2 regions of the Mesorhizobium sp. BR1-1-2 genome follow, and region 1 is predicted to be linked to the other one. Evidence: predicted binding sites of a transcription regulator. Region 1 holds the regulator's gene; the other holds the start of a gene.

Region 1 (15,639 bases):
CCGCGCCGCCGGCAGTTCGCTGGCCGACGCCGCCGCCAAGCTGAAGCTGAAGGTGGTCACCATCGACGCGATCGATCGCAGTGGCCTGCGGCCCGATGGCTCCATCGTCAAGGACCTGCCGGAATCGCCTGCTCTGATCAAGGCTGCCTTCGAAGCCGAACCGAATACCGAAAACGAGGCGCTGACCACGGCCGATAACGGCTTCATTTTCTATGAAGTGGCTTCGATCACGCCGGCCCGCGACCGCACGCTGGACGAAGTTCGCCAGAAAGTCGTTGCCGACTGGACTGCGGCCGAGACGGCCAAGCGGTTGACCGCCAAGGCGCAGGAGCTGGAAAAGCGGCTCAAGGCCGGCGCAACGCTCGACGTCATCGCCGGCGAGCTCAAGCTGGAAAAGCAGACCAAGCGTGGCCTGAAGCGCGAGGCCGACGACGCCGATTTCGGCAAGGAAGGTGCAGCGGTGATGTTCGGCGTCGGCGAAGGCGGCACCGGCCTGATCCCCTCTCCCACCAGCGACGCGCAAATCCTGTTCAAGGTCGCCGAGGTGTTCGAACCCGCCGGGGCCGACGCCAGTTCGGTGCCCGAGGACGCGCGCAAGTCCTTCACCGCCGGCATGTCGGACGACCTGCTCGACCAGTTGGTGGCGCAGTTGCAGACGCAGTACGGCGTCCGCGTCGACCAGGCCGCCGTTGCCCAAGCCTCGACAAGATGAGCGCGCTGAAAACCCATATCGCCAAGGTCGCGACCGGCACCGCCCTGTCCTTCGACGAGGCGCGCGAGGCCTTCGACATCATCATGTCGGGCGATGCTACGCCCGGTCAGATCGGCGGCTTCCTGATGGCGTTGCGTGTGCGCGGCGAGACGGTGGACGAGATTTCGGGCGCCGTCGCCACCATGCGCGCCAAGATGCTTCGCGTCGACGCACCTGTCGGCGCCATCGACATCGTTGGCACCGGCGGCGACAATTCGCACTCCGTCAACATCTCGACGGCATCCGCTTTCGTCATCGCCGCCAGCGGGGTTCCGGTGGCCAAGCATGGCAATCGCGGGTTGTCTTCGCTGACCGGTGCGGCCGACGTCCTGACCGCGCTCGGCGTCAAGATCGATCTCACGCCGCAGGCCATCGGCCGCTGCATCCACGAGGCCGGTGTCGGCTTCATGTTCGCGCCGGCACATCACCCGGCGATGAAGCATGTCGGCCCGACCCGCGTGGAGCTCGGCACCAGGACCATCTTCAACCTGCTCGGTCCGCTCTCCAATCCGGCCGACGTGCGCCGGCAGATGGTCGGCGTGTTCATGCCGGAATGGATCATGCCGGTGGCCGAGACGCTGAAGGCATTGGGCACCGAGCATGCCTGGGTCGTTCATGGTGACGGCTACGACGAGATCACCACCACGGGCGAAACGCATGTCGCCGAACTGATCGGCGGCGAGATCCGCACCTTCACCTTGACGCCCGAAACGGTTGGTCTGGCCCGTCACACCAAGGAAGAACTGCGCGGCGGCGACGCTGCCTACAACGCCGAGGCGTTGCGCGCTATGCTGGGTGGCGGCATGGGCGCTTTTCGCGACACCGTGCTGATGAACGCCGGTGGCGGCTTGGTGGTGGCTGGCAAGGCGACGACGCTCGCCGACGGCATGGCGACGGCAATGCAAGCCATCGACAGCGGCCGGGCGCTGCAGGTGCTCGACCGGCTGGTCGAGATTTCGAACGGTTAGACAGATGTCGGACATCCTGCGCAAGATCGAAGCCTACAAGCGCGACGAGATCGCGACGGCCAAGGCGCGCGTGCCGCTGGCCGAGATCAAGGCGCGGGCGAAAGACACTGACGCGCCGCGCGGCTTTCTCGCGGCACTTGAGGCGAAGCGCAGATCCGGCGGCTTCGCTCTGATCGCCGAGATCAAGAAGGCAAGCCCGTCCAAGGGCTTGATCCGCGCCGACTTCGATCCGCCAGCGCTCGCGCGGGCCTATGCAAAGGGCGGCGCCGCCTGCCTTTCGGTGCTGACCGATGCACCGTCCTTCCAAGGCGCGCCGGAATTTCTCACCAAGGCAAGAGCCGCCGTCACCCTGCCCGCGCTGCGTAAGGATTTTCTGTTCGATCCTTATCAGGTCCATGAAGCTCGCGCCTGGGGGGCGGACGCCATCCTGATCATCATGGCCAGCGTCGATGACGATTTGGCGAGCGAGCTTGAAGCGACGGCATTCGAACTCGGCATGGATGCGCTGATCGAGGTCCACGACGAGGCCGAGACGGAGCGCGCACTGAAGCTGTCGTCGCAATTAATCGGCATCAACAACCGTAATCTGCGGACATTCGAGACCCGTCTCGAAACCTCGGAACGACTGCGGGCGATGGTGCCGGGCGGTTACTTGCTGGTCAGCGAAAGCGGCATCTTCTCTCATGACGACTGCCTCAGATTGCAAAAGAGCGACATCGGCACCTTCCTGGTCGGCGAAAGTTTGATGCGCCAGCAAGATGTGACCGCCGCAACGCGCGCGCTGCTCACCGGCAAGGCAGCGGCCGAGGCTGTCTGACGATGACGGCCGCCCTCACCCATCTCGGCGAGCAGGGCCAGGCCAACATGGTCGATGTCGGCGGCAAGGACGAAACGACGCGCACCGCTGTCGCCGAGGGTTTCGTCTCGATGCGGCCCGAGACGCTGAAGATGATCCTGGCCGGCAATGCCAAGAAAGGCGATGTGCTGGGCACCGCGCGCATAGCCGGCATCATGGCGGCGAAGAAGACGCATGAGCTGATCCCGCTCTGCCATCCGCTGCTGTTGACCAAGGTGTCCGTCGACATTGAGCCCGATCCTGCCCTGCCCGGACTGAAGATCATTGCGCTGGCGCGCGTCACCGGCAAGACCGGCGTCGAGATGGAAGCGCTCACCGCGGCTTCGGTTGCCTGCCTGACCATTTACGACATGGCCAAGGCGGTCGACCGCGCCATGGTCATCACCGGCATCCGGTTGGTCGAAAAGACCGGCGGCAAGTCGGGCGACTACAAGGCCGCTGGCGAAGATGGGGCGGTCGCCTGATGGCGCTGCTTCCGGTCGCAGCAGCGCTCGAACGCCTGCTGGAGGGTGCTGCGCCGCTTGCGAGCGAAAGCGTTTCGCTCCTCGAGGCCGTGGATCGTGTTCTCGCGGAACCGGTAGTGGCGTTGCGCACCCAGCCGCCCTTCAACGCCTCTGCCATGGACGGATACGCGGTGCGCGCCATCGATGTCGCGTCCGTGCCGTCCCGGCTTTCGGTGATCGGCATGTCGGCGGCCGGGCGCGGCTTTGACGGCGCCGTCGGCAAGGCCCAGGCCGTGCGCATCTTCACCGGTGCTCCGCTGCCGCAAGGCGCAGACACCATCGTCATCCAGGAAAATGTTCGTGACCTCGGCGGCGGCAGCATCGAGGTGGTCGAACCGACGGCCGAGGGTCGCAACATCCGCCGCTTCGGGCTCGATTTCTCCGAAGGCGACATCCTGCTGGAAAAAGGCCGCGTGCTCGATCCGGCAGCACTGTCGCTTGTCGCCTCGGCCAATCATCCCCAGGTGGGCGTCGTAAAGCGGCCGCTGGTTGCCATCATCGCCACCGGCGATGAGTTGCTGCCGCCCGGCAGCGAACTCGGCCCCGACCAGATCATTTCGTCAAACGCTTATGGCGTCGCCGCCGCCGCGCAATCGGTCGGTGCGCATGCGCTTGATCTCGGCATTGCTGCCGATCGCGAGGAAGCCATCGCGGCGCTGGTCAGGAAAGCGGTCACGGCCGGCGCTGATGTCATCGTCACGCTCGGCGGCGCCTCGGTCGGCGACCACGATCTGATCCATGACGTGCTGACCGGCGAAGGCATGACGCTCGGTTTCTGGAAGATCGCCATGCGTCCCGGCAAGCCGCTGATGTTCGGCCGCCTCGGCGACATCAGGTGCATCGGCCTGCCCGGCAATCCGGTGGCGAGCCTCGTCTGCTCGCAACTGTTCCTGAAACCGCTTCTGGCACGCCTCGGCGGCCGCAATTTCCGGCAAGATATCCGTCAGGCACGGCTGGGCGCCGCGATGCAGGCCAATGATCTGCGCCAGGACTATGTGCGGGCGGCGGTCAGACAAGAGGCCGGCATGCTGGTGGCAACCCCTTTCAGCATCCAGGATTCCTCGATGCTGAGGATGCTGGCCGACGCCAACGGACTGATCGTGCGCGAACCATTTGTATCCACCGCGGCTGCAGGAGACGCTTGCAGCGTTCTCATGCTGAGGTGAATATTCCCCGTATAGCCCGCTGATTCTAGCGACAAATCAGATCGTTGACTCCGCTAGCAAAACTCGTGTCAGCGGATGCGCCGGATCGGCCAGGCCTTCGACAATGTCGTAATGATGTCGGTCCGGCTCGACCACCGCGCTCGTGACGGCACCAAGCCCTGTCCAGATATTGGCCAGCAAGGCGCTCTGGCGCAAGAACTCGGACCGCTCGCCGCCTCCGGCCCAGCACGTGATGCGCGCGCCATCCATGGGCCGCAGCAGCGCCGGGCTTTCCGTCAGCGCCTCGGCTTCATCGATTTTCAGCGCCGCGTTCATGCCGGTGCGCATGAGCGGACGCAGGTCGTGCAGGCCTGAAATCGAAACGACGTGGCGTACGCGCCTTGCCACGTCGGCTGCCAGGGGCGTTGACATCGTCGCCATGCGGCTGGCGAGATGGCCGCCGGCCGAATGCCCGGTCAGCATAAGCGGTCCCCCGACCATCGCCGCCGCCTTGCCGATCGCCGCGCCGATCTCGTGGGAGATGCCGGCGATGCGTATGTCGGGGCAGAGCGTATAGGACGGCATCGCCACGGCAAAGCCGCTGTCAACCGAGCCCTTGGCGAGATGCGACCAGCTATCCTTGTCGGACTCCAGCCAGTAGCCGCCATGGATAAACACGACGAGCCCCTTGGGCGTGGCGGCGGGAAGGAAGAGATCGAGCCGGTTGCGCGGCCTGTCGCCATAGGCGCTATCGAGCTGAGCCCTGCCCTTTGCCGCAAGCGCATCGCGAAATGCCTGCGCCGGTTCGACCCATGCAGCCGGCCAGCGATCGCTGCCAGCGATGTTGGCGCCGTTGGCGTAGGCATTGTCCCAATCGGCAATGCGATGTTCGAGCATCGGCACCCTCCCCCGGACGGGATTGTTTCAGCCGCTAGCAATGGCCATCGACAGCGGCAACGTCAATGCTCCCGGAGCAAAACATTTTAGGCTTGAAACAAATTTCGACTGGTGCGATCCTGTGCCCTGTTCAGCGATGGGCGTGAGGCAGACAGGGGCAGCCGAAAATGCTTGGGCCATCAGCGCATATCGATACCTTCACGCGCGATAACCTGCCGCCGCCCGACCAGTGGCCGGACTTCCTGCTCGACGGCTTCGACTATCCCGAGCGGCTCAATGCCGGCGTCGAACTGACCGACAGGTTGGTCGAGAAAGGCCTCGGCGACCACACCGCGCTGATCGGCAATGGCCGCCGCCGCACCTACAAGGAATTGTCCGACTGGACGAACAGGCTGGCGCATGCGCTGGTCGAGAATTACGGCGTCAAGCCAGGCAACCGGGTGCTGATCCGCTCGGCCAACAACCCCGCAATGGTGGCTTGCTGGCTGGCCGCCACCAAGGTCGGCGCCGTCGTGGTCAACACCATGCCGATGCTGCGCGCCGGCGAACTCGCCAAGATCGTCGACAAGGCCGAAATCTCGACAGCGCTATGCGACACCAGGCTGATGGACGAGATGACCGCCTGCGCCAAGGACAGCGCGTTCCTCAAGCAGGTCATCGGTTTCGACGGTACTGCCAACCACGATGCCGAACTCGATCGTGCAGCCCTCGACAAACCCGTGACATTTGCCGCGGTGCAGACCGGGCGCGACGACGTCGCCCTGCTCGGCTTCACCTCGGGCACGACGGGCGTGCCGAAGGCGACGATGCATTTTCACCGCGACCTCCTGATCATCGCCGACGCCTACGCCCGCGAGATCCTGCAGGTGACGCCGGACGACATCTTCGTTGGCTCGCCGCCGCTGGCCTTCACCTTCGGCCTTGGCGGGCTCGCCATCTTCCCGCTGCGTTTCGGCGCCGCGGCGACGCTGCTGGAACAGGCCACACCGCCCAACATGGTCCAAATCATCGAAAGCTACAAAGCGACAATCTCCTTCACCGCGCCCACCGCCTATCGCGCAATGCTCAAGGCCATGGACGAAGGGGCCGATTTATCGTCGCTGCGGGTCGCCGTTTCAGCCGGCGAGACCTTGCCCGCGCCGGTCTTCGAGGAATGGACTGAGAAGACCGGCAAGCCGATCCTCGACGGCATCGGCGCCACGGAAATGCTCCATATTTTCATCTCCAACCGTTTCGACGACATGAAGCCCGCTTCCACCGGCAAGGCCGTTGGCGGCTATCAGGCGCGCATCGTCGACGACGAAATGCGTGAAGTGCCGCGCGGCACCGCGGGCAGGCTCGCGGTGCGGGGACCGACCGGCTGCCGCTACATGGCCGATGCCAGGCAGAGCGACTATGTCCGCGACGGGTGGAACCTCACCGGCGACACGTTCTGGCAGGACGAGGACGGTTTCTTCCACTTCGCCGCGCGCTCCGACGACATGATCGTCAGTGCCGGCTACAACATCGCCGGCCCCGAGGTCGAAGCGGCGCTGCTGGCGCATGCCGATGTCGCCGAATGCGCGGTGGTCGGCGCCGAGGATGCAGAGCGCGGCCAGATCGTCGAGGCGCATGTGGTGCTGGTGCAAGGCGTGGCGCCGGACGCAATGACCGTGAAGCGCCTGCAGGACCATGTCAAGGCGACGATCGCGCCCTACAAATACCCGCGCTCGGTAAAATTCATCGCCGCTTTGCCCAAGACGCAAACCGGCAAGATCCAGCGCTTCCGGCTGCGCGCGGAGAAGATCAATTGAGCAAGCCCTACGACCCTTCCACCGAGGGCGCGGAAATGTCGTTCAAGGAGCGCATGTCCTACGGCGACTATCTGCATCTGGAAAAGGTGCTCGAGGCGCAGCAGCCGCTTTCGTCAGCCCATGACGAGATGCTGTTCATCATCCAGCACCAGACATCGGAACTCTGGATGAAGCTCGCGCTGCACGAAATCGGCGCCGCAATCCGCTCCATCCGCGCCGACCGTCTCGAACCGAGCTTCAAGATGCTTTCGCGCGTCGCGCGCATCTTCGAGCAGCTCAACAATGCCTGGGACGTGCTGCGCACGATGACGCCCAGCGAATACACCGAATTCCGCGATGCGCTCGGCCAGTCCTCGGGCTTCCAGTCCTGGCAATACCGCGCCATCGAATTCATGGCCGGCAACCGCAACCTCGCAATGCTCGGGCCGCACAAGCATCGGCCGGACCTCAGCGAGAAACTGGAGGCGATCCTGGCGCAGCCGTCGCTCTACGACGAGGCGCTGCTGCTGCTCGCCCGCAACGGCTTCGACATCGGCGTCGACGCAAGGCGCACGGACTGGCGCGAAACGCGGACCGAAAACGAAGAGGTCCTGGTCGCCTGGCAGACCATTTACCGCGACCCGCAGCGCTACTGGATGTTCTACGAACTCGCCGAGAAGCTGGTCGACTTCGAGGATTATTTCCGCCGCTGGCGCTTCAACCACGTCACCACGGTCGAGCGCATCATCGGCATGAAGCGCGGCACCGGCGGCACATCGGGCGCGTCCTATCTGAAGAAGATGCTGGAGGTCGAGTTGTTCCCGGAGCTGTGGAAGGTCCGCACCCGGCTCTGACGTAGCTTTGCCGAGTGCATGTCGTTATCTCGAAACCGCTGCGCTTTTCTGAGCGACAGGCTCTTAAGTCACCGCCGCCTTGACGGCGAAACGCGCCTCCTGCCAGGCGTCCGTGCGCAAAATGTCTTCCAGCACCTCGACCGCCTGCCAGACATCGACATAGCCGACATAAAGCGGCGTGAAGCCGAAGCGAATCGTGGATGGCGCGCGGAAATCGCCGATCACGCCGCGCTCGATCAGGGCCCGCATCACCTGATAGCCATGCGGGTGGAGGAACGACACCTGGCTGCCGCGCTCATTGCCGTCGCGCGGGCTTTCGAGTTCGAGGCCGTAGACGCCGCATTTTGCCTCGACGAGCCGGATGAACAGATCGGTCAAGGCGATGCTCTTCCTGCGCACCTCTGCCATGTCGATGTCGTTCCAGACATCGAGCGCCCCTTTGAGCGCGCGCATCGACAGCACAGGCTGCGTGCCGCAGAGAAACCGGCGGATGCCTGTGCCGGCAGCAAAACCCTGTTCGAAGGCGAAAGGCCGCGCATGGCCCCACCAGCCGCTGAGCGGCTGGCGGACATCGCCATGGTGGCGCTCGGCCGCGTAGATGAAGGCCGGGGCACCCGGGCCGCCATTGAGATATTTGTAGGTGCAGCCGACGGCGAAATCTGCGTTCGAACGGTCGAGCTCGACCGGCAGGGCGCCGGCGGTATGGCAGAGATCCCAGACGATCAGCGCGCCGGCATCATGCGCCCTGCGCGTAAGCGCGGCCATGTCGCGCAGCTGCCCGGATTTGTAGTTGACGTGGTTGACCAGGATGACCGCGACCTGCTCGTCGATCAGTTCTTCTATGGTCGGCGCATCGACGCCCTCGAGCCGCAGCATCGTGCCCGGCCGCGTCGAGGCAACGCCTTCGGCCATATAGAGATCGGTCGGAAAGCTGTCCCCCTCGGCGACGATGACCGACCTGTCCGGCCGCATCCCGAGTGCCGCATGCAGCACCTTGTAGATGTTGATCGAGGTGGTATCGCAGACCACCGTCTGGCCGGCGGCGGCCCCGATCAGGCGCCCGAGCTGGTCGCCGAGTTCGACCGGCATGTCGAACCAGCCGGCGGTGTTCCAGGCGCGGATCAGATCCTGCGCCCACTCCTGCGTGGCGGCCTGCTGCAGCTCCCCGAACACGGCGGGCGAAGCGGCGCCCAGCGAATTGCCGTCGAGATAGATCACCCCTTGAGGCAAGGTGAAGCGGTCACGCATGGCACGCAGCGGATCCGCGGTGTCCATTGCCTCGATCGCTGCGAGATCGGGAATTTTGCTCATGGTCACGATGTTCCTCGGTGAGAAGAGCGCCCCGGAAAGGGGCCGGCCGTTTTGCCGCCGGGGCAAGGGCTGGCCGCATAGAGGCGCAAGAACAGGGTGAACGCCCGGTTCGATCTTTGCTCGATTTCCGGCCGAGGCAATTCCTCGAGCACTCCGACGATCCGGCGAACCTGGAGATCGCCGATCAAAAGCCGGACGTAGATGTCGGCGGCTTCGGCAGGATCGTCACAGGCGATCAGGCCGGCCCGACTTGCGGTTCGAAGCAGGTCGCCAACGAGCGGCATTATGGTATTGCGGCCGAATTGCGCGATCGACTGGCCAAGCGTGCCTGTATCGTTGACGTCGCCGGCTGCGGCGCGATTGAGCGCCACCGCCTTGTCGCCCGTCACAAGGGTCAGCAGGACTGGCCCGAGCAAGTTCAGGGTTTCGAGCGGATCGCGCGCCTGGCGAAGGGCGTCCTCCAGCAGCTTCCTTGCTTCTCCCGCATTCGCTTCGATCAAGGATCGAAACAGGACCTGCTTGTTGCCGTACCAGTTGTAGAGGGTTTCGTTCGAGGCCGATGCCCGCTTGGCGATGGCAAGCAGGGAAGCGCTTCTGTAGCCGGTTTCCCGGAGCACCGCATAGGCGGCCTCCTCTATCCGTTCACGTCGCGCGGCCTGCTTCGGCGTGGTCATTGGTGTCCCTCTTCGAAAACCGTATATTGTTATACGGTTTAGTCAAGCGAACCGGAAGCAAGGAGCGAACGAACGCAGCCCGTCGCATTCGGTGATGCCTGGCCGCTTTCCGGCAGGAAGTTGGCATTTTGGTTTCGTTTCGTTCACGAGCTGCGGAGATTTTGATCCGCCCCAAAAGGCAGCCGGCACCTGCCGGCCACACGGTTTGCAGGCTTGTACCAAGAGTGGAGATCGGCCGGGCCACAGGCCATTAACCAAAATAGTTTCAAAGAGGCTGAGAGCGCATTGACGACGGACGGCGCTGGCAGGATGCTGGCTGCAGGAGGGCCTTTCGTTTCCGCCGCCTTAACAAATTCATTAAACTTTAAATGGTTGCGGAACACAACTGGAACAGATAGTGTTTGTTCTGGGTTTGTTTTCTGATTCTGATTCCAGACCCTTCGTGCAATGCCTTTGGGGGCCGCCATGCTCACGCGCAAGCAACATGAACTCTTGATGTTCATCCATGAACGGCTGAAGGAAAGCGGCATTCCGCCGTCCTTCGACGAGATGAAGGAAGCGCTGGACCTCGCCTCCAAGTCGGGAATTCATCGGCTGATCACGGCGTTGGAGGAGCGCGGCTTCATTCGCCGCCTGCCGAACCGGGCGCGCGCGCTGGAGGTGCTGCGCCTGCCGGATTCGATCGCGCCGGGTCTTAACGCGGCAAAGAAGTTCTCCCCGAGCGTCATCCAGGGCAGCCTTGGACAGGGCGGCCTTAACAGGCAGATCAAGCCGGCGGCGCCCTCGCGCCTGCCCGCCGCCGGCAATGACGACGACGCGGTTTCAGCGGTTTCGATCCCGGTCATGGGCCGTATCGCGGCCGGCGTGCCGATCGACGCTATCCAGCATCAGACGCATTCCATCTCGGTGCCGCCGGACATGATCATGGGCGGCGAGCATTATGCGCTGGAGGTCAAGGGCGATTCGATGATCGAGGCCGGCATCTTCGACGGCGATACGGTCATCATTCGCAACGCCGACACCGCAAGTCCCGGCGAGATTGTCGTGGCCCTGGTCGACGAGGAGGAAGCGACGCTGAAGCGCTTCCGTCGCAAGGGCGCCTCGATTGCGCTCGAGGCCGCCAATCCGGCTTATGAAACACGTATTTTCGGACCGGACAGGGTCAAGGTGCAAGGCAAGCTGGTCGGACTGATCAGGCGCTACTGAGCGGGTTCGGCGTTGGGCTTTTCGGGTTTGCGGTAGGGCGGCAGTCCCCGTGCCTCGCGCGAGAATTTTCGCTGTTCGTGCCAGGGCCGATATGGCCTGTCGACGGCAAAGCTGACCTGGGCCGGTTCCGTCGCCGATTGCTGGTCGAAGAAGACGGCGGCACTTCCGTTCCGAGCGAGCTGCCGCTTGGTGATGACGAGGACCAGCGGATTGTGGCAGGGGTCGTAGCCCCCCGGGTCGTCGATGACGATCAGATCCGCATAGGCGCAGGCCCTCCAGGCATCCTTGCGATCCTCCACCTGCGCGATGATCGCCCCGGAGGGATGCCGGGCCATGCACAGGCCGGTGAAGCAATAGAAAGGCGCTCCCGCCGGAAGTTGCGCGGGATCGAAGACGTCGAACTGTCGGTCTCCGCTGTCGAACAGTTCCGGCGCGACGATGGTTTCGGATTTCAGCGCGCGTTTCCAGTTGTCGACGGTGAATTCGTTCGGACGCGCCCGGTTGATCGCGAGCTCGCCGCCGCCGATCGGCAGCGCCACCAGGCGGGCATCCTCCGAAATCAGCACGTCCGGCGTGCGCGTGTCCGAGACGGTCAACAGGCCGGCGAGCGCGAAGGGAAGTGCCGCCAGCCGCAGCCATGTCGTGGCCATCGTCGCGATGACCAGGGCGATCGCCACCAGAAGGACGGATTGCTGCGAAATCAACCCGACCGCGTCGACCGGCGAGCGTTGCGAGATCCATCCCGATATGGTGATCATCACGGTCAGTCCCTTGCCCATCAGATAAAGCGATGGTCCATCGAACCCGAACGGCATCAGCAGCGCGCTGGCAACCGCAAGGAACATCACGACGGAAACGATCGGCATGACTGCAAGATTGGCGAACAGGCTGAGTGGTGAAACGCGCTGGAAATGCCAGATGGCGAAAAGCGCCGTGGCGCTTCCCGCGATGATCGAGGTCATCGCCAGCCTACCTGTCGCCAGCAGCAATTTTCGCGTCAGGAGGCCAGGCAAGGTCCGTTGCGGCGGGGTCCGCGCTTTGTCGGCTTTGCGATCCGACCAGCCGGCATAGGCGCCGACCAGGGCCGCGGTGGCGGCGAACGACATTTGGAAGCTCGGCCCTACCACCTCGTGCGGCGACACCACGATGACGGCGATCGCCGAAATAGCCAGATTGCGCATGGTGAGTGCCGCCCGATCGAACAGGACGGCGATCAGCATCACCGCCAGCATGATGAAGCTGCGTTCGGCGGCAACGACGACGCCCGAAATGACGAGATAGGCGGCGATCGAGAAAAGTGCCGCCGCGGCCGCGTATTTCTTGACCGGCCGGCGGGAGGAAAAGTTCGGGAACAGCGCGAAGCCACCACGCAGCAGCCCCATGACGGTGCCGGCGACCAGCGCCATGTGCAGCCCGGAAATGGAGATGATGTGGTAGATGCCGGTGCGTCGCATCGCTTCGTTGATTTCGTCGGGAATCCCGGCGCGCACGCCCACGATCAGCGCCGCGGCGATCTCGCCCTCGGCGCCGCCGATGCTGTCCCTGATATGGTCGGCAATGCTTTCACGAGCACTCTCGATGGCGGCTGAAAGGGCGGCCCACAGCGGCCTATCATCGGCCGAGACGATCTTGGGATTGCCGAGAAAGAACCCGCTGGCACCGATGCCGGCGAAGTAGCTGTCGAAGGAAAAGTCGTAGCTGTCCGGCCGCACCGGCCCGGTCGGCGGCAACAGCTTGGCATAGCCGGTCACGAGCGAGCCGGCCGTCACCTCAGCCGGCACCTTGCGCGCCGAAAGGCGGACGCGCTCCGGCGCGTAGCGTAGTTTCGGCCGTGCGGTCGATGTCACGTCGATGGTCAGCCGGATGCGACCGGTCTCCATCTGGTCGACTGAAACGACGCGGCCGGTGATTTGCGTGGAGATTTCCGAGCCCAGCATCCGCGTTCCCGCCCGCCAGGTCTCGACTTTGCCGGCGAGCATGCCGAGTGCGCACAACAGCGCCGCCATGAAGCACAGATGGGTTTTCGACCATGAGCGCGAAACGAGCGCGCACAGCGCCATCAGGATCGCGATCGCGAGAGGCTTGGCAAAGCCCGGCTCCGCCGCCAGCGAAAAATAGGCCACCGATCCGCATGCCAGGAACACCGGTATCAGCAGGAAGGCTACGCCCCGATCGAGTTCGAGCTCGGCGGCTCTGGCCACTCCGTTGCGCAGGCGAGGCCATGAAGCACGACCGAACTCCCGGCGCAGGCGCGAGGCCGCGCGGACAGCAGGGACGCCAGGCGGCGCGGAAACATCCGGCGGCAGCGACTTGCCCGGCTGCTGCAAGGGCGGCGGCGCCAGCGGCAATGAGACCGGCGCGGGCATGGCAAAAAGCGAGCGTTCGCTGACGCCAGCAACGACGTCGTCGCCTTCCTCCGCGGCCCGGCCCGCTCCAGCCATCGGGTCTGCCCCTTGCGCCCTCGACACCCTATGCTACATGAACGCGCGGCGCGCGAAAGTGCGCGTGATCCGCACCCCGCTCCAGACGTTTCCCGAGAGTTGTATGTCCGACAAGGTTGTCACCCGTTTTGCCCCCTCGCCCACCGGCTACCTACACATTGGCGGCGCGCGTACGGCGCTGTTCAACTGGCTCTATGCCAGGCACACCGGCGGTACGATGCTGCTGCGCATCGAGGACACCGACCGCGAGCGCTCCACCGATGCGGCAACGGCCGCCATTCTCGATGGGCTGACCTGGCTCGGCCTCTCCTGGGATGGCGGGGCGGTGTCGCAGTTCGAGCGCGCGCCGCGCCATCGCGAGGTGGCCGAGGAGCTGGTGCGCATGGGCAAGGCTTACTACAGCTACGAGACCCCCGCTGAGCTTGAGGCAATGCGCGAGGCGGCGCGGGCCAAGGGCCTGCCACCGCGCTATGACGGAAGCTGGCGTGACCGCGACCCTTCGCAGGCGCCTCCCGGCGTCAAGGGCGCGATCCGCATCAAGGCGCCGACCAAGGGCGAGACGGTGGTGCATGACCGTGTCCAGGGCGACGTGCGCTTTCCCAACAAGGATCTGGACGACTTCATCATCCTGCGCTCGGACGGCAATCCGACCTACATGCATGCCGTCGTCGTCGACGACCACGACATGGGCGTCACCCACATCATCCGCGGCGACGACCACCTCACCAATGCCGCTCGCCAGACCGTGATCTACAACGCCATGGGCTGGGATGTGCCTTCAATGTCGCACATACCGCTGATCCACGGCGCCGACGGCGCCAAGCTGTCGAAGCGGCACGGCGCGCTGGGCGTGGAGGCCTACCGCGCCATGGGCTACCTGCCCGAAGCGCTGCTGAACTATCTGGCTCGGCTCGGCTGGAGCCACGGCGACGACGAGATCATGTCGATCCAGGACATGATCGCCTGGTTCGATATCGGCGACGTGAACAAGGGCGCCGCCCGCTTCGATTTCGCCAAGCTCGAGGCGCTGAACGGCGTCCATATGCGCCGCATGGGCGATACCGAGCTGTTCGACATCTTCATCGCCACCCTGCCCTATCTCGAGGGCGGTCCGGCGATGGCCGCACGCCTCGACGACAGGAACAGGGCGCAGTTGCTGGCAGCGTTGCCGGGGCTGAAGGAGCGCGCCAAGACGCTGGTCGAACTCGTCGACGGCGCCGCCTTCCTGTTCGCCGCGCGGCCGTTGCCGATGGACGAGAAGGCAGCCCTGCTGCTCAATGACGATGCGCGCAAGGTCCTGCGTGGCGCTCACGACGCCCTCGAGGCGGTTTCAGGCGACTGGACGGCGGCCTCGGCTGAAGCCGCGATCCGCGACTATGCGACGGCCGGCGGCCACAAGCTCGGCGCCGTCGCCCAGCCCTTGCGCGCCGCCCTGACCGGCAAGAGCACCTCACCCGGCGTGTTCGACGTTCTCGCCGTGCTTGGTCGCGAGGAGAGCTTGGCGCGCATCGCGGATCAAATCGATTAGGAGCAATCTGGCCCAAGAAGATTGGCATTGAAAGGCGCGTTTCGCAGTGCAACATTGGGCCTTGGCCCAATCTGGCACGCACCCCCTAAAATGCGGTCGCGAATACGCGCATTCGGTGACTTCGACGTGTCGCTTTGCAGAATTTGCCTTTGCCGGCATGAGGAAACAAGAAGGAGTTTGCAATGACCGAAGCTGCGACAAGACGGGAACTGGGCGGCAAGACCCAGGAAGCCACCGCAAAGCTGGAATTCGCCGGCAAGACGCACGAATTCAAGGTGCGAAGTGGTTCGGTCGGGCCTGACGTCATCGACATCGCCACGCTCTACAGCACCACCGGTGCCTTCACCTACGATCCCGGCTTCACTTCGACGGCAAGCTGCGAGTCCGAGATCACGTTCATCGATGGCGACGCCGGCATTCTCCTGCATCGCGGCTATCCGATCGACCAGTTGGCCGAACATGGCGACTTCCTGGAAGTCTGTTATCTCCTGCTCTACGGCGAACTGCCGACCAAGGCGCAGAAGGACGATTTCGACTACCGCGTGACGCGCCATACCATGGTGCATGAGCAGATGTCGCGCTTCTTCACCGGTTTCCGCCGCGACGCGCATCCGATGGCGGTGATGTGCGGCGTGGTCGGCGCGCTGTCGGCCTTCTATCACGACTCCACCGACATATCCGACCCGTACCAGCGCATGGTGGCGTCGATGCGGCTGATCGCCAAGATGCCGAC
Region 2 (15,639 bases), on a different contig from region 1:
CCGGAAATGGCGGCTTTCGCCGCGGCCACGCTCGCGCATCCCGGCAACGCGCATCTCGCCGACCGCGCTTGCGTGCTCGTCGCCAATGTCGCGCTTTCGGGCCGCGCCAGGACGGCGGCCGGCCTCGGCGACAATGATTTCGATTTCGTCATCATGAATCCGCCCTTCAACGCCGCGCAGGACCGCGCCACGCCCGAGCGCTTGAGAAAGGAAGCGCATGTCATGGAGGACGGGCTGTTAGAGGGCTGGATCCGCAGTGCCGCAGCGGTGGTCAGGCCGCGTGGCGGGCTTGCCGTCATCGCGCGGCCCGAGCAACTCGGTTCGCTTCTCGATGCGATCGCGGGCCGCTTCGGCGACGCCGAGATGCTGGCCGTGCATCCCCGCCCCGATGCCGCGGCGATCCGCATCATCGTCAGGGCAACGCTCGGAGCGCGCGGCAAACTCGCCATTCGGCCGCCTTTGATGCTTCACGCGCAGACGGGCGACGGCCCGTCGGAACGGACGGAGATGATCAACAACGGCCTCGCCTCCTTGTTCGGAGATTGACACAACCTGGCCGCGATGGCCGCGGCATTGCCGTTGGCCTTGAAATTCCTACATGCTGGCAACCCATCGAGCGGAGATCGACCTCAGTGAAACGCCTTTTCAACCGCCTGCTGCCGAAATCCTGGCGTTCCACGGTCGTCACCATTCCGGTTATCCGGTTGCACGGCACCATCCTGGCGGGCGGCGGCCCGTTCCGTCCGAGCCTGTCGCTTGCCTCCACCGCCGGGCTGATCGAAAAGGCGTTTTCCTTCGACGCGCCTGCGATCGCCATCTCCATCAATTCGCCCGGCGGCTCGCCGGTGCAGTCGCGGCTGATCTTCAAGCGTATCCGCGACCTGGCGATCGAGAAGAACAGAAAGGTGCTGGTCTTCGTCGAGGACGTCGCTGCCTCGGGCGGCTACATGATCGCGGTTGCCGGCGACGAAATCTTCGCCGATCCGTCGTCCATCGTCGGCTCGATCGGCGTGGTGTCGGCCTCGTTCGGCTTCCCGGAGCTGATGAAGAAGATCGGCGTCGAGCGCCGCGTCCACACGGCGGGGCAGAACAAGTCGGTGCTCGATCCATTCAAGCCGGAGAAGAAGGAAGACATCGAACGGCTGAAGGCGCTGCAGCTCGAAGTGCACGAAACCTTCATCGATCTGGTCAAGGAGCGGCGCGGCACCAAGCTCAAGGACGATCCCGACCTGTTCACGGGCCTGTTCTGGACCGGCAAGCGGGGCCTGGAGCTTGGGCTTGTCGATGCGCTCGGCGACATGCGGTCCGTGCTCAAGACGCGGTTCGGGGCGAAAACCCAACTCAAGCTGATCTCGGCGCCGCGCGGTTTGTTCGGCCGCTTCGGGCTGTTCGGCTCGAGCAAGGGCTTTTCGGCGCCCGACATTGCCGCCGCTGCCACCGGCGGCGTGATCGATGCGGCGCAAGAGCGCGCCTTGTGGGCGCGCTTCGGGCTTTGAAAACCCGGTAAAACCGTCTACCATGAACCCCGAAGTTCCATGCATGTCGTTTTTCTCCAGGAACCGCCTTTGGACGACATGCGCCAACCGACCCGACCGGCCGCCCTTCGCCGGCCCAGCGTGGGAGGAGTTTTGATATGCCGCAGATCATTTTCTTCGCCGTCGTCGGGATCGCCGCCTATTTTGGCTATCGCACCTTTATCCGCGAGGCCGAGCGCGTGACCGCCAAGGTGCGGCGCACCGAAAAGCAGACGGCAAACGGCGCGATGGGGACGCTGGTGAAGGATCCGAAGACCGGCGAGTACCGGCTGGCCAAGGACTGATCCTCATTTCACTCGCAATCGAGAGCCTGGAATCCGGCCAGCGCGTCCGGATGTGGCCGGCGCCCGCCAAGATAAACCTCGCCCTGCACATCACCGGCAGGCGCGATGACGGCTACCATCTGATCGAAAGCCTGGCGGTGTTCACGCGCTTTGGCGACAGGATCGAGATCGCCCTTGCCGAGCACGACGATTTCAGCGTGTCCGGCCGCTACGCTCCGGATGTTCCCCTCGACGGCAGCAATCTGGTGCTCAGGGCGCGTGACGCGCTGCGGCAGGCGGCCGGTCCTCGCGGCACGCCGCCGGTCTCGATCAAGCTTGAAAAGAACCTGCCGGTCGCTTCCGGCGTCGGCGGCGGATCGAGCGATGCGGCAGCGGTTCTGCGCGGGCTTGCGGCGAGTTGGCAACTCGACATCGACGATGCCGCGCTGGCGCGGATCGGGCTTTCGCTCGGCGCCGACATTCCCATGTGCCTGGCGGCCAGGCCGCTGATTGCACGCGGCATCGGCGAGGTGCTGTCGCTCGTACCCGATTTCTCGGCGCTCGGACTGGTCCTGGTCAATCCCGGCAAGGCGGTCTCGACGGCCGACGTGTTCAACGCGCTGTCCCGCCGCGACAATGAAGCGCTGCCGCCGCTGCCGCGCGTGGTCGACTTCCACGGCCTGCGCAACTGGCTGGAGATCACCCGCAACGACCTCGAGCCGGCGGCCCGCGCCATAGAGCCCGCGATCGGCAAGGCGCTTTCGGTGCTGAACAAGGCCGGAGCTGGCTTTGCCCGCATGTCGGGTTCGGGCGCCACCTGCTTCGGCCTGTTCGAGACCGGCAACGTCGCCAAGCGCGCGGCAGCCGACATCCGCGCCCGGCAACCCGACTGGTTCGTCGCCGCGACGCGCAGCATGACAGCGGAAGCAGATGCCCATGGCCAGGATTGACGAAAGCCGCTCCTTCATCCCCGTGCGCATCGCGGTGCTGACCGTTTCCGACACGCGCGGCCTTGCCGACGACAGGTCCGGCCAGACGCTGGCCGACCGCATCGCGGAAGCCGGCCACATCCTCGCCGCCCGCGACATCGTCACCGACGACCGCGACAAGATCCAGGACAAGGTTCTGGCGTGGTCGCGTGACAAGGACATCGACGTCGTCATCACCACCGGCGGCACCGGCTTCACCGGGCGCGACGTGACGCCGGACGCGCTGGAGCCGATCTTCGAAAAGCGCATGGACGGCTTTTCCGAGGTGTTCCACCGCATTTCCTACGACAAGATCGGCACCTCCACGATCCAGAGCCGGGCGACCGGCGGCGTCGTCAACGCCACCTTCGTCTTCGTGCTGCCGGGCTCGCCCGGCGCCTGCAAGGATGCCTGGGACGGCATCTTGAAGGCGCAGCTCGATTACCGGCACATGCCCTGCAACTTCGTCGAGATCATGCCGCGCCTGGACGAGCACCTGCGGCGCGGCATGTCGGCTCCGTGAAGGCCGAGGCAAAGCGCGGGTTTCACGCCACGTTTGCCAGGCAGAACGCCACCTTCGCCTTCTAAAGGCCATTCCAAACCGGATGCGGGAGGACGTATCGTCTCGCGGCGGCGGCCATCGCCGTTGACGACGGGATGGATGCGATGACTGTGCATGGTGGCGGGTGCCATTGCGGCAACATACGCCTTCGATTTTCAACCGAGCTCGATCCATCGAAAATCGAGGTCCGCGCCTGCCAGTGCTCGTTCTGTACCAGGCATGGTTCGCGCGCCGTCGCCGATCCGGACGGCAGGCTGGTCATCTCAGTCAAGGACGTCCGGCGATTGAAGAAATACCGTTTTGGATTGGGGACGGCCGACTACCTGATCTGCGGCGAATGCGGCGTCTATACCGCCGCAATCGCCGGAGAGGACGATGCCAGGGCAATCGTCATCATCAACGCCCTGGACGATCAACGGTCGTTCAGTCAGGAACCGATCCCTGTCGACTACGACGCGGAAAGCAAGGCACAGCGTCAAGCCAGACGTCGCCTTCGCTGGATGCCTGTGGAGATGCGTTTTGGCGAATGACCGGCTCGCCGTGGAAACGTCGGCGCCAGGGCCGCGAGACGCCCAAACCACTTCCATCATCAGCCGCGGCCTGCGCGCCGGCACCCGCGTGATCGGAAGCTAGCTGCGCGTCACATGTGCAACGCACGTAGACAGAGCAGCTGCAAAATCATTTGGACGGGCGGTGCTCTTGTTTTGCCGGAGCGGCCCAGATTTCGGCATCCAGCCGCTTGGTCGCCAGGCCGCGAGCGAGGGCCTCGGCGCTGCCGGCATCTTTCGACAAGGACGCGGCCTGGCGCTTGCTGATCAGCAGCCCGGCGGCCAAGGCCCGATTTCCCGAGAAGATCCGGGCCAGGAATGGCGCGCGGCCGGCGCGTGTGCGTGAAAACCGCGCCGCCATGGTTTGCTTCGCGGTATGCGCAACGACCTCGTCGATCCATCCGTCGACCAGTCGCGCGCCCGGTTCCAGCAGCAACAGCCAATCGCCCTTCGCATGCCGAATGGCCGCCGCGACCCCGTCGGTCACATACTGGCAACCGGCATGCTCGGCGACGCGATGGGTCTGGTCGGTGGAACCGGTGTCGCAGACGATGACTTCGCGCACCACGCCCTCGACCGCGCCGCCGATCAGCGTCGCCAGCGTGCGGGCGAGGCCCTCCTCGTCATTGTGGGTCTCGATGAGAACGGTGAGCATCGTTTGCCGAATAGCGGAAAGCGGAACGCAGCGCCAGTTTTTGCGGTGCACCATAGAAAGTTCTTGCTTTGTTCTCTTTCGGCAAATAGGATTAAATTCATGAGCAGAGCGATTCGAAGCAACATGGACAGTCCCTGGGAGCGGGCGAAGATGGAACCGATCATGCGCGCCGACATTGCCGCCTTCGGAGCAGGACGAGCCGAGATGGCCAACGCGATGATCGAGCAGAGCGGCATGCGCGTGCGTCCGGACCGCAACCGCGGCCGGTCGGCAGGCATCAACCCGTCCGGTCGGTTCGAGCCCGTCAGCCGGCATGTCTTCGACGATGGCTGGAACTCGCTGGAGGAACTGCCTCCCTTCAAGACCGAGGTACAGGTCGAGAAGCCGCGCACCATCATCACCCGCAATGAATCGCCCGACATCTCCTTCGACCGTTCGATCAATCCCTATCGCGGCTGCGAGCATGGCTGCGTCTACTGCTTTGCGCGGCCTACGCATAGTTTCATGGGCCTGTCGCCGGGGCTGGATTTCGAATCCAAGCTGTTCGCCAAGCCGGACGCGGCGCGCCTGCTTGACAAGGAACTGTCAAAGGACGGTTACCAGCCGCGGACCATCGCCATCGGCACCAACACAGATCCCTACCAGCCGATCGAGAAGCAGTACCGGATCATGCGCGAGATCCTCGAAGTGCTGGAGGCGCGCGGGCACCCGGTCGGCATCGTCACCAAATCCGCTCTGGTGACGCGCGATATCGACATCTTGTCACGCATGGCCGAACGGGGCCTCGCCAAGGTGGCGTTGTCGGTGACGACGCTCGACCGCATGCTGGCGCGCACCATGGAGCCACGCGCCTCGACGCCGAGCAAGCGGCTGGAGGCGATCAGGCAGCTTGCGGATGCCGGCATCCCCGCTTCGGTCATGGTGGCACCGATCATCCCCGGGCTGACCGACCAGGAGATGGAACGCATCCTCGATTCGGCGCACCATGCCGGCGCACGCGAGGCGGGCTATGTCGTGCTGCGCCTGCCGCTCGAGGTCAGCCCGATCTTCAAGGACTGGCTGTTGCGCCACTATCCCGACCGCTATCGCCATGTGATGTCGCTGATCCGCTCGATGCGCGAGGGCAAGGATTACGATTCGGAATGGGGCAAGCGCATGAAGGGCGCGGGTCCTTACGCCTGGCAGATCGGCCGGCGCTTCGAGATCACCGCCAAGCGGCTCGGTCTCAATGCCGAGCGGCGCACGCTGCGGACCGACCAGTTCGTCGCCGCCGGCAAGGACCAGGAGCAGTTGATGCTGCTTTGAACGACCACGGCTGTTTGCCGCCTTGGCGAAAAAATCCCGTCCGGCCTGCCCCGGCCTGCAGACGGTGCCCTCCCGGTCCGGCGCCCCACCCGACCCGGAGGGACTTGCGGAGAATCAGAGCCGATGCGAACCTCGCCGCAACATGGCTCGCGCGCGTTCTGATTCTCCGCCTCTCTTCGAAATCGTCGAGAAACCCGATTTCTCCTTCGAGACGAAGGCGATGGCCGAAGGCCTGTGGCCGGTGGCGGGGATGGACGAGGCCGGACGCGGCCCGCTGGCCGGACCGGTGGTGGCGGCTGCGGTTGTGCTCGACCCTGCCAACATCCCCGACGGCCTCGACGATTCCAAACGGCTCAGCCACTTGCAGCGCGAGGCGCTGTTCGTGCGCATCATCGGCTCCGCGCTTGGCGTGTCGATGGCTTCGGTCAGCGCCGAGGGCATTGACGGCAGCAACATCCTCAAGGCGAGCCTGGAGGCGATGCGCCGTGCGGTCGCCGGCCTGCCGGTGCGGCCGAAGCTCGCGCTTGCCGATGGGCGCGACGTGCCGCCGGGCCTGCCTTGCGCGGGGCGCGCGCTGATCAAGGGCGACCAGCGCTCGCAATCCATCGCCGCCGCCTCGATCGTCGCCAAGGTGATGCGCGACCGCATGATGTGCGGCTGCGGCAGCCATCACCAGCACTACGGCTTCGAAGTGCATATGGGCTACGCCACGGTCCGCCATCGCACCGCGATCGAGACGCACGGGCCGGTGGCGCGGCTGCACCGCGTGTCCTTCGCGCCGTTCAGGCTCGGGGGTGCCGAGGTGGTGGAAGAAGAAAGCTTCGCGGGGCTGGAGTGAGCCGGCAGCGATAACAGCCAATCTCCCCCCTCGTGGGGGGAGATTGGCTGCTTCAGCGCTTCGCCCCGTTCTGCAACAAAAAAGCCGCCAGGTTGCCCAGGCGGCTTTGATTGTTCTGCGTCGGTCAAGGCTCAGTTCAGCTTCGCCTTAACATCCTGCAGCGAGGCCTTGAACAAATCGGCTCCCGCCTTGGCGTCGATCTTGCCGGCGAGCAGCGTGCGAGCGGCTTCGACGGCGATGTCGACGGCGCTGGCGCGCACTTCGCCGATCGCCTCACGCTCGGCCTGGCCGATCTTCTGTTCGGCGAGAGCGGTGCGCCGCGCGACGTAGTCCTCGGTCTTCTTATGCGCCTCGGCGGCAAGCAGTTCGGCTTCGCGCTTGGCCGCGGCGACGATGTCTGCGGCCTCCTGCTCGGCTTCCTTGCGCTTGCGCTGGTATTGGCCAAGCAGTTGCTGGGCCTCCTCGCGCAGCCTGCGCGCTTCGTCGAGCTCGCTACTGATCCTGGCGGCGCGGGCATCGAGCGCCTTGGCGATCAGGCGGGGCACCTTGATGTAGATCGCGATGGCCAAAAAGATGACCAAGGCGATCGTGGCCCAGAGCGTTGCAAGAGATGTGGCGTCCATGATGCGCTCCTCACCCGGCCACGGATTTGACCGCGGCCGCGATCTCGGTCTTGCTGGCCTTGCCGCCGACCAACGCCTCGACGATCGCCGAGGCAGTGTCCTCGGCGATGCTGCCGACTTCCTTCATGGCGTTGGCCTTGATGGAAGAAATGCGCGCCTCGGCCTCGCCGAGCTTCTCGTCGAGCGCGGCCTCGATCTTCTTGCGCGCGGTCTCGGCTTCCGCCTTGGCTGCATCATTGGCCTGCTGGCCGATGGCGTTGGCGTTCTTCTTGGCTTCCGCCAATTCCTGCTCGTAGGCAGCAACGGCGGCGTCGGCCTCGCCCTTCAACTTCGCGGCCTGATCGAGATCCTGGCTGATGCGATCGTTGCGGACATCGATGATGCCGCCGACGCGCGGCACCACCACCCTCTTCAGGAAGAGGTAGAAGAGCCCGAACGTGATCGCCAGCCAAAGAAGCTGCGACGGAAACGTCGCCGGATCGAATGGCGGAAACATGCCATGCGCTTCGGCAGGCACGCTTGTGCCGGAATGCGTGTCGCCTTCCGTCGCAGCGTGGCCCACCTCGGTGGCAGGCGCGGACTCTTGCGCAAAGGCAGATGTCACGAACATGGACTATCCCCTGATATCAGACCCGCCGCTCTCGCGGCCGGCCTGTCCAATCTTCCCATAGCTTCGCCAAATAACGGCTCAGCCAAACAGGGGCTCAGCCGAACAGGGCCAGCAGCGCGATGAGAAGCGAGAAGATGCCCAGAGCTTCGGTCACGGCGAAGCCGAAGATCAGACGGCCGAACTGGCCATCGGCGGCCGACGGGTTGCGCAGCGCGCCCGAGAGGTAGCTGCCGAAGATGTTGCCGAGGCCAATGCCCGCGCCGCCCATGCCGAGGCAAGCGATGCCGGCGCCGATGTACTTTGCTGCTTCTACGTCCATTTGTTCAACTCCTTTGGATCTGAAATTCCGTTGCGATTCCATTCCGGCGGCAATGTTGGAAACTCTTGCGCCGGAAACTTTTGATTAGTGCCCCGGGTGCAGGGCGTCGTTGAGGTACATGCAGGTCAGCACCGCGAAGACGTAGGCCTGAAGGAAGGCGACCAGCAGTTCGAGCGCCGTCAACGCCACGGCCATCGCCAGCGGCAGAACCGAGCCAGCGACGCCGACCGCGCCCAGCGCCGAGAGGCTGACGACGAAGCCGGAGAAGACCTTCAGCGTGATGTGCCCGGCGAGCATGTTGGCGAACAGACGAACCGAGAGGCTGACGGGGCGCGACACGAAGGAGATCACTTCGATCAGCACCACCAGCGGCAGCAGGAACACCGGCACGCCTTGCGGCACGAACAGCTTGAGGAAACCAAGGCCGTGCTTGCCGAAACCGTAGACGATCACGGTGCCGATAACCAAGACGGCGAGGCCGAAGGTGACGATGATGTGGCTGGTGACGGTGAAGAAATAAGGGAACAGGCCAAGCAGGTTGGCGACCAGCACGAACATGAACAGGGAAAAGACGAAGGGAAAGAACTTCATGCCCTGCGTGCCGGCAGCGTCGCGCAACATGTTGCCGACGAATTCATAGGCCATTTCGGAGATCGATTGCAGCCGGCCGGGAACGAGGCTGCGGCTCGACGTTGTCAGAAACAGGAATGCCGCGGCCACGACCACGGTCGCGACCATGAACAGCGCCGAATTGGTAAAGGACAAGTCGTAGCCGCCGATATCGATCGGTATCAGCTTGTTGATATGGAACTGGTGGATCGGATCGACCTTGTCAGCTGCCACGTTCAAACCCCGTCAGTGCCGCATGCGGCCTTGTTACCATGCCGCCCGTCGAAAGGCGGCTATTTCCAAGTGCCGCCTGAACGGCGGTCACTTGCTGTCGTCGCGGCCAGAGCGCGATTTGTCGCCCTGTCCGAATTCCGCCACAACGCCTGCCGAACGCATGACATTGAGCACGCCCGCGCCAAAACCAAGCAGCAGAAACACGATCAGACCCCATGGCGATGTCCCCGCCAGACGGTCGATGATCCAGCCGATGGCGGCACCGACCACCACCCCGGCGATGAACTCGCTGGACAGCTTGAGTGCCTGACCGTACCCGGTCACTGGTTTCGCGTCTTTCCCCTCGAGCCGGTCCGGCCGTCTTGTCGCAAGCGATGCTTCAAGTTCACGCCGGCGGCGCTCAAGTTCGTCGTCGCGGATGGCGGCTTCGTGCTGCTTGCCGCGGCCGGTTTCTCCGGTTCCGCCTGGCCCAGTTTCATCGGCCATCGCAACCCCCCTGCCCGGGCAGACCGTCACCGTCCGTCCGCTTCTAAAGTCGCCGGCAACATAGTTAGAGGGTTTGCGCCCGTCAAGCCACGGGCGGAAGTTCCTTACCATGTATTTTATATAATGAAATCAAAGTAGTAGCGAGGTGCGACATCGTGCCCGCCATGGCGGCGCGGACGCCTTGCGCGAATCCCCCGCGCGACGGCTCTTCGCCAGGCCGCGCAGCCGTGCGAAAATATCGGCGGCTATCGGGCGTTCAGCTCCAGCCGCCGCCATAGGTGCGGTAGAAGATATGCAGGCCGATCTTGGTCATCTTCTGCATCGTGCGCGCCCAGCCCGGATGGACATAATTGGCATAATAGTGGGTCGACGAACCGACTTCGGGAATGAAGACCTTGCCGGCGGTCACCGCCATGCCGACATCCTGCGCGGTCTTGTAGGCGACCGGGTTGTCGATGCGCTTCTTCCTGCCGTCGCAGGCGAAGGAGAACTGGCAACGGTTGAACCAGCTATCGTTCTGGTAGACGACGCCGCAGATCGAATTGGGATAGGCCGGATTGCGGACGCGGTTGAGGATGACCTGGGCTACGGCGGCCTGGCCGCGCACGGATTCGCCCCGCGCCTCGAAATAGATGCCGTTGGCGAGGCATTTCTGCTCGGGCTTGGAGAAGACGCTTGCCGGAAGCGGATTCTGGATCCACGAATGGTCGCCCTTGGCCATCGGCGGGATGAAACGGCCGTTATTGGGCTCCTCGTCCTGGAGCAGGGCCTCGAAGGGCGACGCCTTGGCATAATCGGGTGCGGCCTGCGCATAGGCCGTCGCCAGCACATCCGGGTGGTCATTATTGACCAGGGCGGCGAGCATGGGCGACACGCCGGGATCCGGCTTCTTGTCCTCACGCGCATGGAATGCCGCGGCGATCTGGATCTCCTTGCCTTTGATCCGGGGTTTGGCGAAAGCCATCTTCAACCCGCTGTCCATGCTGGGGCGCAGCAGCGACGAGGTGCGCTCGAAGATCGAGCCGGCGTTGAAGTTCTTCGGCGGGGCGACGGGAGAGATCTGGACGATGCGCCCCTTCTTGTCGGCGCGCACGATGCGGTCCTCGTCCGGCGAGGTGCTGACCTTGCCACCCTCGCCGCGAAAGGAGACGGCGCCGACCCCGGGCAGGCGCACCCCCGACCCGGAGAGCGAACCCGTCACGGCGTCGTCGACAAACGGCATCTCGGCCGCATGGACCGATCCGGCGACGGATTTCTCGACATAGGAATTCCAGCGGGTCGGCGCCTCGAGGCCGGAAACGAGGCTCGTCATGTCCTGGTAGGCGGAAACTGTCGGAAATCCGATCCAGATGCCGAGGCCGACGATGAAAGGCGCCACAAGGCTGCGTTTCTTCTCACCGGCGACGGCAACAAGGCGCGTCAAGACACGTCGATGCACGGAACTCTCTCCAGGAACGCTACTGACCCCACTGGAGAGCAAAATGATGCATTAACCTTGATGGGACGTTAACAGCTTCGATCGGGTTTTCCCGATCGGCTCAGGGCTCGTGGTTGCGAAGTGGGGCGGTTTTGCGGCGGGACGGACACGCAGGCCGGCCGCAGGAAGATGGGCCACGCGATCAACGCGCACGCCGCGGCCGACAACCAGACGCCGGGCCAGGACCAGAGATGCAAAAGCCCCGGAATGGCCACCGGCACCAGGAAGAAGCCTATGAAAACGAAACTGTTGGCGAGGCTGAGCGCGGTGCCGACATGGCCGGCGCCGGCAAGCGTGGCAAGCTCGGTGTAGGCGACGCCATGCCAGGCGGAGACCAGGATGCCTGCGACAATCAGCATCACGGGAACCATCACGACGGGCTGGCCGCCTGATAGGGTCGGGCCGGGCAGGACCAGCAGCCAAAGCAGCGTGAAGGCAAGCGCGCTGAGCGCACTGCACAGGCGCAGGAACGGCCGGCGGTTGCCGTGGCGGTCGGTGAAGCGGCCGCTCCAGACGCGCATCGCCATGGCGCCGGCCTGCACGGCGGCGAGGCTTGCGCTGGTGGCCAGGGTTCCCATGCCTGCGAAGTCGTGCAGGAAGACCGATGCGAAGGTGAGTACGGCCACTTGCGGAAAGCACAGCAGGCCGATGGCTGTCGCGATGCGCCAGACCTCGCCATTGCGCAGCGGCGGCGGCCCGGCCAGAACGGTCGGCGCGGCCGAATCCTGCGTCGGCGGTTCATGGAGCCAGCGCCAGGCGAAGAAGGCGGAGATCACGGAGAAGACGGCGAGCAGGCCATAGACCGCCGCGAAGCCATTCGTGGCGGCGAGCGAGGGCAGGACAAGGGCGCCAAGCCCGCCGCCAAGCGGCACCGCCGTCTGCCGGATGCTCATGGCGAAGCCGCGCTCGCCTTCGCGAAACCAGCCCATGATGGCGCGGCCACTCGAACCGTTGACGCTGCCGCCGAGCAGGCCGGTGACGAGCAAGGCGGCCGCCAGGACATGCACGCCGGGCACGCCGGACGGGGATGGAACGATGAGCAACGCCATCAGGAACAGCCACGCCGCCGTGGCGCCAAGCCCGGTCAAAAGCACACGGCGGTCGCCCCAGCGATCGGTGAGCAGGCCCCAGGGCAGTTCGCTGAGCGCAACGCCCAGACCGAGAAGGCCAAGCGCCAGGCCGAGCTGAGCATTGCCGAGATGGTAGCCCTGGCGCATCAGCACCGCGGTTGCCGGTATGCCGGAGAAAGTAGCGGAAAAACCGGCATTGGCGGCGACGCCGATACCCAGCACCTTCCAGCGGTGGTTGGGCGTGAAGGTCCTGGAGCCGGAGCCTTCGGCTCGTGGCGCCGACTGACAATCGCTGCGGGTGACGATGGCGGACATGGTTTCATTCTCGTTTGCAGCCCGGTGACCCGGCCTTGACGGCGCATGTCTATCGCCATAGCTTTATCCATAAAATCAGGAAGTTTTTAACACAAAGTCCTAAAAAACGGGATTATCATGCGACGCGTGACATTCGACCTCGACGTCCTCAGGAGCTTCGTCACCGGAATGGAGCTTGGCAGCTTCGCCAAGGCGGCCGACCGGCTTGGCCGCTCGACCTCGGCGGTCAGCGCGCAGTTGAAGAAACTGGAGGAGCAGGCGGCGACGCCGATCTTCCGCAAGTCGGGACGCGGCCTGGCGCTGACGGAAGCCGGCGAGACCATGCTCGCCTATGCGCGGCGGCTGGTCGAGCTCAATGACGAGGCGGCTTCCGCCATCCATGACGTCGAGCTGGAAGGCTGGGTACGGCTCGGCCTGCAGGAGGATTTTGGCGAGGCGGTGCTGCCCGACGTGCTCGGCCGCTTCGCCCGTGCCCATCCCAAAGTCAAGATCGAGGCCCGCATCGCGCGCAGCGACGAACTCGCGGAGCGGATCATCTCGGGCAGCCTGGACATCGCGCTTGCCTGGCACAGCGGCGCGACGCTGCCTTACAGCCAGCATGTCGCCGACGTGCAGATGCGCTGGATCGGCCCGGCAAAGCGCATCGAGACCAGCCTGCGCCATGGCGAGCCGCTGCCGCTGGTGGCGCTGGAAGCACCTTGCCTGTTGCGCACGGTGGCGACCGAAACGCTCGACCGCGCCGGCCTGCCCTGGCGCATGGCCTTCTCCAGCCCGAGCTTGGGCGGCATCTGGGCCGCCGTCGCCGCGGGGCTGGGGCTGACGATCCGCACCGACATCGGCCTGCCGGCCAGCGTCAGCGCGATGACGCCGGAGATCGCCGGGCTGCCGGCGCTGCCGAGGATGGCGTTGCATCTGCATCGGAAAGACGCGGAGCTCGATCCGGTAGCGGCGCGGCTGGGCGATATTCTGCTGCAGTCGGCTTTCGAGGCGCTGCCTGAGAGTGCGCAGGTGAACACGACCGTAAAAGATGCCGCCTAACTTCTGAGCAAGGCGGTCTGACGGACCCGAGCTGGTCCGCCGCCCACATGCAGGAGAGATCTAGGACGGAGGAGAGGCCGCGATCCCTTCGCGCCCCCCTCTGTTCCGCCGGCATTTTGGATTTCCTCACCGCACCGATGCGCCGGCTTCAGCGCTTCCTGGCCCTGCCGGCAAAGGGGTTGTCGGATGTGCGCAGCGCCATGCGGATCGGCACGCCCGGCATGTCGAAGGCTTCGCGCAGGCTGTTGGTGAGATAGCGGACATAGGATTGCGGCATCGCGTCCGGTCGCGAGCACTGGACAACAAAACCCGGCGGGCGCGTCTTGGCCTGCGTGACATATTTGATCTTCAGCCTGCGACCGGCAACCGCGGGCGGCGGATGATGCGCAAGAATGCCTTCCAGCCAGCGATTGAGCCTGCCGGTCGAGACGCGGCTGTTCCAGACCTTGTGGGTGCGGATGACGGCTTCCATGAGCTTGTCGAGGCCACGTCCGGTCTCGGCGGAAACCGTGACAGCCTGCATGCCGCGCGCCTGCGGCAAAAGCCGTTCGGTTTTCTCGCGCAGTTCGGCCAAGAGTTCCTGCGGATTGTCGATCAGGTCCCATTTGTTGAAGGCGATCACCGGCGCGCGGCCCTCGCGGATGATCAGGTCGGCGATCTGAAGATCCTGCTTCTCGAAGGGGATGGTGGCGTCGAGCACGATGATGACGATCTCGGCGAAACGGATGGCGCGCAGGCCGTCCTGCACCGACATGACCTCGAGCTTTTCATGGATCCTGGCCTTGCGACGCATGCCGGCGGTGTCGAACAGCTTTATGCGGCGGCCGCGCCAGTCCCAATCGACCGAGATGGAATCGCGGGTGATGCCGGCTTCCGGTCCGGTCAAAAGCCGCTCCTCACCGATCAGCGCATTGATCAGCGTCGACTTGCCGGCATTGGGGCGGCCGACGACGGCGATGCGCATCGGCTTGGTGTCGTCATAGGCCGGCACCTCGTCGGCGTCGGGATCGGCGATATCCTCGCCGATCAGCACCTCGCTGGAGGCGATCTCCTCGTCGTCGTCCTCATCCTCGCCAAAGGCCCTTGCCTCGCCAAGGGCGGCGATCACCGCGTCGCGCAGGTCGGGCATGCCCTGGCCGTGTTCGGCCGAGACCGGGACCGGCTCGCCAAGCCCGAGCTCCCAGGCCTCCAGCATGCCGCCCTGGGCACCCTTTGCCTCGGCCTTGTTAGCGACCAGCACGACGGGCTTGCCGGATTTGCGCACGATCTCGGCGAAGGTCCGGTCGTCCGGCAACAGGCCGGATTTGGCGTCGACGGTGAAGAAGATCAGGTCGGCTTCACGGATAGCGATCTCGGTCTGCGCGCGCATGCGGCCGGGCAGTGTCGAGGCGCCGGCGTCCTCGAAACCCGCAGTGTCGATGACGTCGAAATGCAGGTCATAAAGTTTTGCCGCATGGACGCGGCGATCGCGGGTGACGCCCGGCGTGTCGTCGACAAGCGCCAGCTTCCTTCCCACCAGCCGATTGAAAAGAGTCGATTTGCCGACGTTAGGCCGGCCGATGATGGCGACTTTGAAGCTCATATGTCACGACGCGTTGCCCGAGCCGCGGATCAGCTCGGACATCAGGGTCGCCCGTTCCCGGGTGTTGCGCGGGGCACCGTCATCGGCGGCGATCTGATCGAACAGCTTCAGCGCGTCCTGGGTCTTGCCTTCCTTCCAGGCGGCGAGGCCAAGCGCCTCGCGCGCGGTGTGGCGCAGCGTGTTTGTGTCCGAGGTCAGGGCCTCGACGCGGCTCGACACATCGGCGAAGGAGCCGTGATCGACCAGCAGCAGCGCGGCCCTCAGCCGCGCCATGTCGCGAAGGCCCTGGGGAATGGCGGCGTCGGCAGCCACCTCGTCGAAATCCTTGACGGCGGCATCGACGTCACCCTTGTCGGCCTTGACGGTGGCAGCGCGCATGCGGGCAAGCAGCGGATAGGCGCCGTAGCCATCCTTCTCCAATTGATCGAGCGCGGCCAGCGCCTCGTCATTCTTGCCGTCATTGGCCAGCTTCAACGCCTGCGAGAAGGCATCGCCCGAACGGTTGGCGCGGGTCTCGTCCCAGTAGCGATAGCCGACGAAGGCGGCGGTGCCGAGCACGACCAGCACCGCGACCACAAGCAGGGCCGGGCCGAAACGGTCCC

The links. Region 1 encodes LexA, which represses DNA repair genes until DNA is damaged. Its sites were predicted from a motif close to TGTTCNNNNTGTGTTCNG; they were not measured.
Region 2: a site for LexA is predicted at 4,590-4,607, ahead of LB551_RS13865 (PA0069 family radical SAM protein). Genes of this name have one in related genera too.

Annotation. Positions count from the first base shown of each region.
Region 1 covers NZ_JAIUID010000014.1:83,336-98,974, forward strand. Annotated here, with positions in the region: gene LB551_RS24425 (SurA N-terminal domain-containing protein) at 1-712, shown strand, start outside; gene trpD (anthranilate phosphoribosyltransferase) at 709-1,719, shown strand; gene trpC (indole-3-glycerol phosphate synthase TrpC) at 1,724-2,536, shown strand; gene moaC (cyclic pyranopterin monophosphate synthase MoaC) at 2,539-3,039, shown strand; gene glp (gephyrin-like molybdotransferase Glp) at 3,039-4,244, shown strand; gene LB551_RS24450 (alpha/beta hydrolase) at 4,281-5,120, opposite strand; gene LB551_RS24455 (AMP-binding protein) at 5,288-6,913, shown strand; gene kynA (tryptophan 2,3-dioxygenase) at 6,910-7,746, shown strand; gene kynU (kynureninase) at 7,810-9,057, opposite strand; gene LB551_RS24470 (TetR/AcrR family transcriptional regulator) at 9,060-9,731, opposite strand; gene lexA (transcriptional repressor LexA) at 10,197-10,937, shown strand; gene LB551_RS24480 (ComEC/Rec2 family competence protein) at 10,931-13,378, opposite strand; gene gltX (glutamate--tRNA ligase) at 13,482-14,906, shown strand; gene gltA (citrate synthase) at 15,089-15,639, shown strand, end outside.
Region 2 covers NZ_JAIUID010000005.1:269,649-285,287, reverse strand. Annotated here, with positions in the region: gene LB551_RS13900 (methyltransferase) at 1-546, shown strand, start outside; gene LB551_RS13895 (S49 family peptidase) at 633-1,496, shown strand; gene LB551_RS13890 (hypothetical protein) at 1,634-1,819, shown strand; gene LB551_RS13885 (4-(cytidine 5'-diphospho)-2-C-methyl-D-erythritol kinase) at 1,870-2,748, shown strand; gene moaB (molybdenum cofactor biosynthesis protein B) at 2,735-3,289, shown strand; gene LB551_RS13875 (hypothetical protein) at 3,613-3,858, shown strand; gene LB551_RS13870 (glycosyltransferase) at 4,007-4,531, opposite strand; gene LB551_RS13865 (PA0069 family radical SAM protein) at 4,682-5,836, shown strand; gene LB551_RS13860 (ribonuclease HII) at 5,979-6,674, shown strand; gene LB551_RS13855 (F0F1 ATP synthase subunit B) at 6,806-7,297, opposite strand; gene LB551_RS13850 (F0F1 ATP synthase subunit B) at 7,308-7,907, opposite strand; gene LB551_RS13845 (F0F1 ATP synthase subunit C) at 8,002-8,226, opposite strand; gene LB551_RS13840 (F0F1 ATP synthase subunit A) at 8,311-9,069, opposite strand; gene LB551_RS13835 (AtpZ/AtpI family protein) at 9,157-9,555, opposite strand; gene LB551_RS13830 (cell wall hydrolase) at 9,812-10,993, opposite strand; gene LB551_RS13825 (MFS transporter) at 11,062-12,417, opposite strand; gene LB551_RS13820 (LysR substrate-binding domain-containing protein) at 12,535-13,455, shown strand; gene der (ribosome biogenesis GTPase Der) at 13,604-15,037, opposite strand; gene LB551_RS13810 (tetratricopeptide repeat protein) at 15,041-15,639, opposite strand, start outside.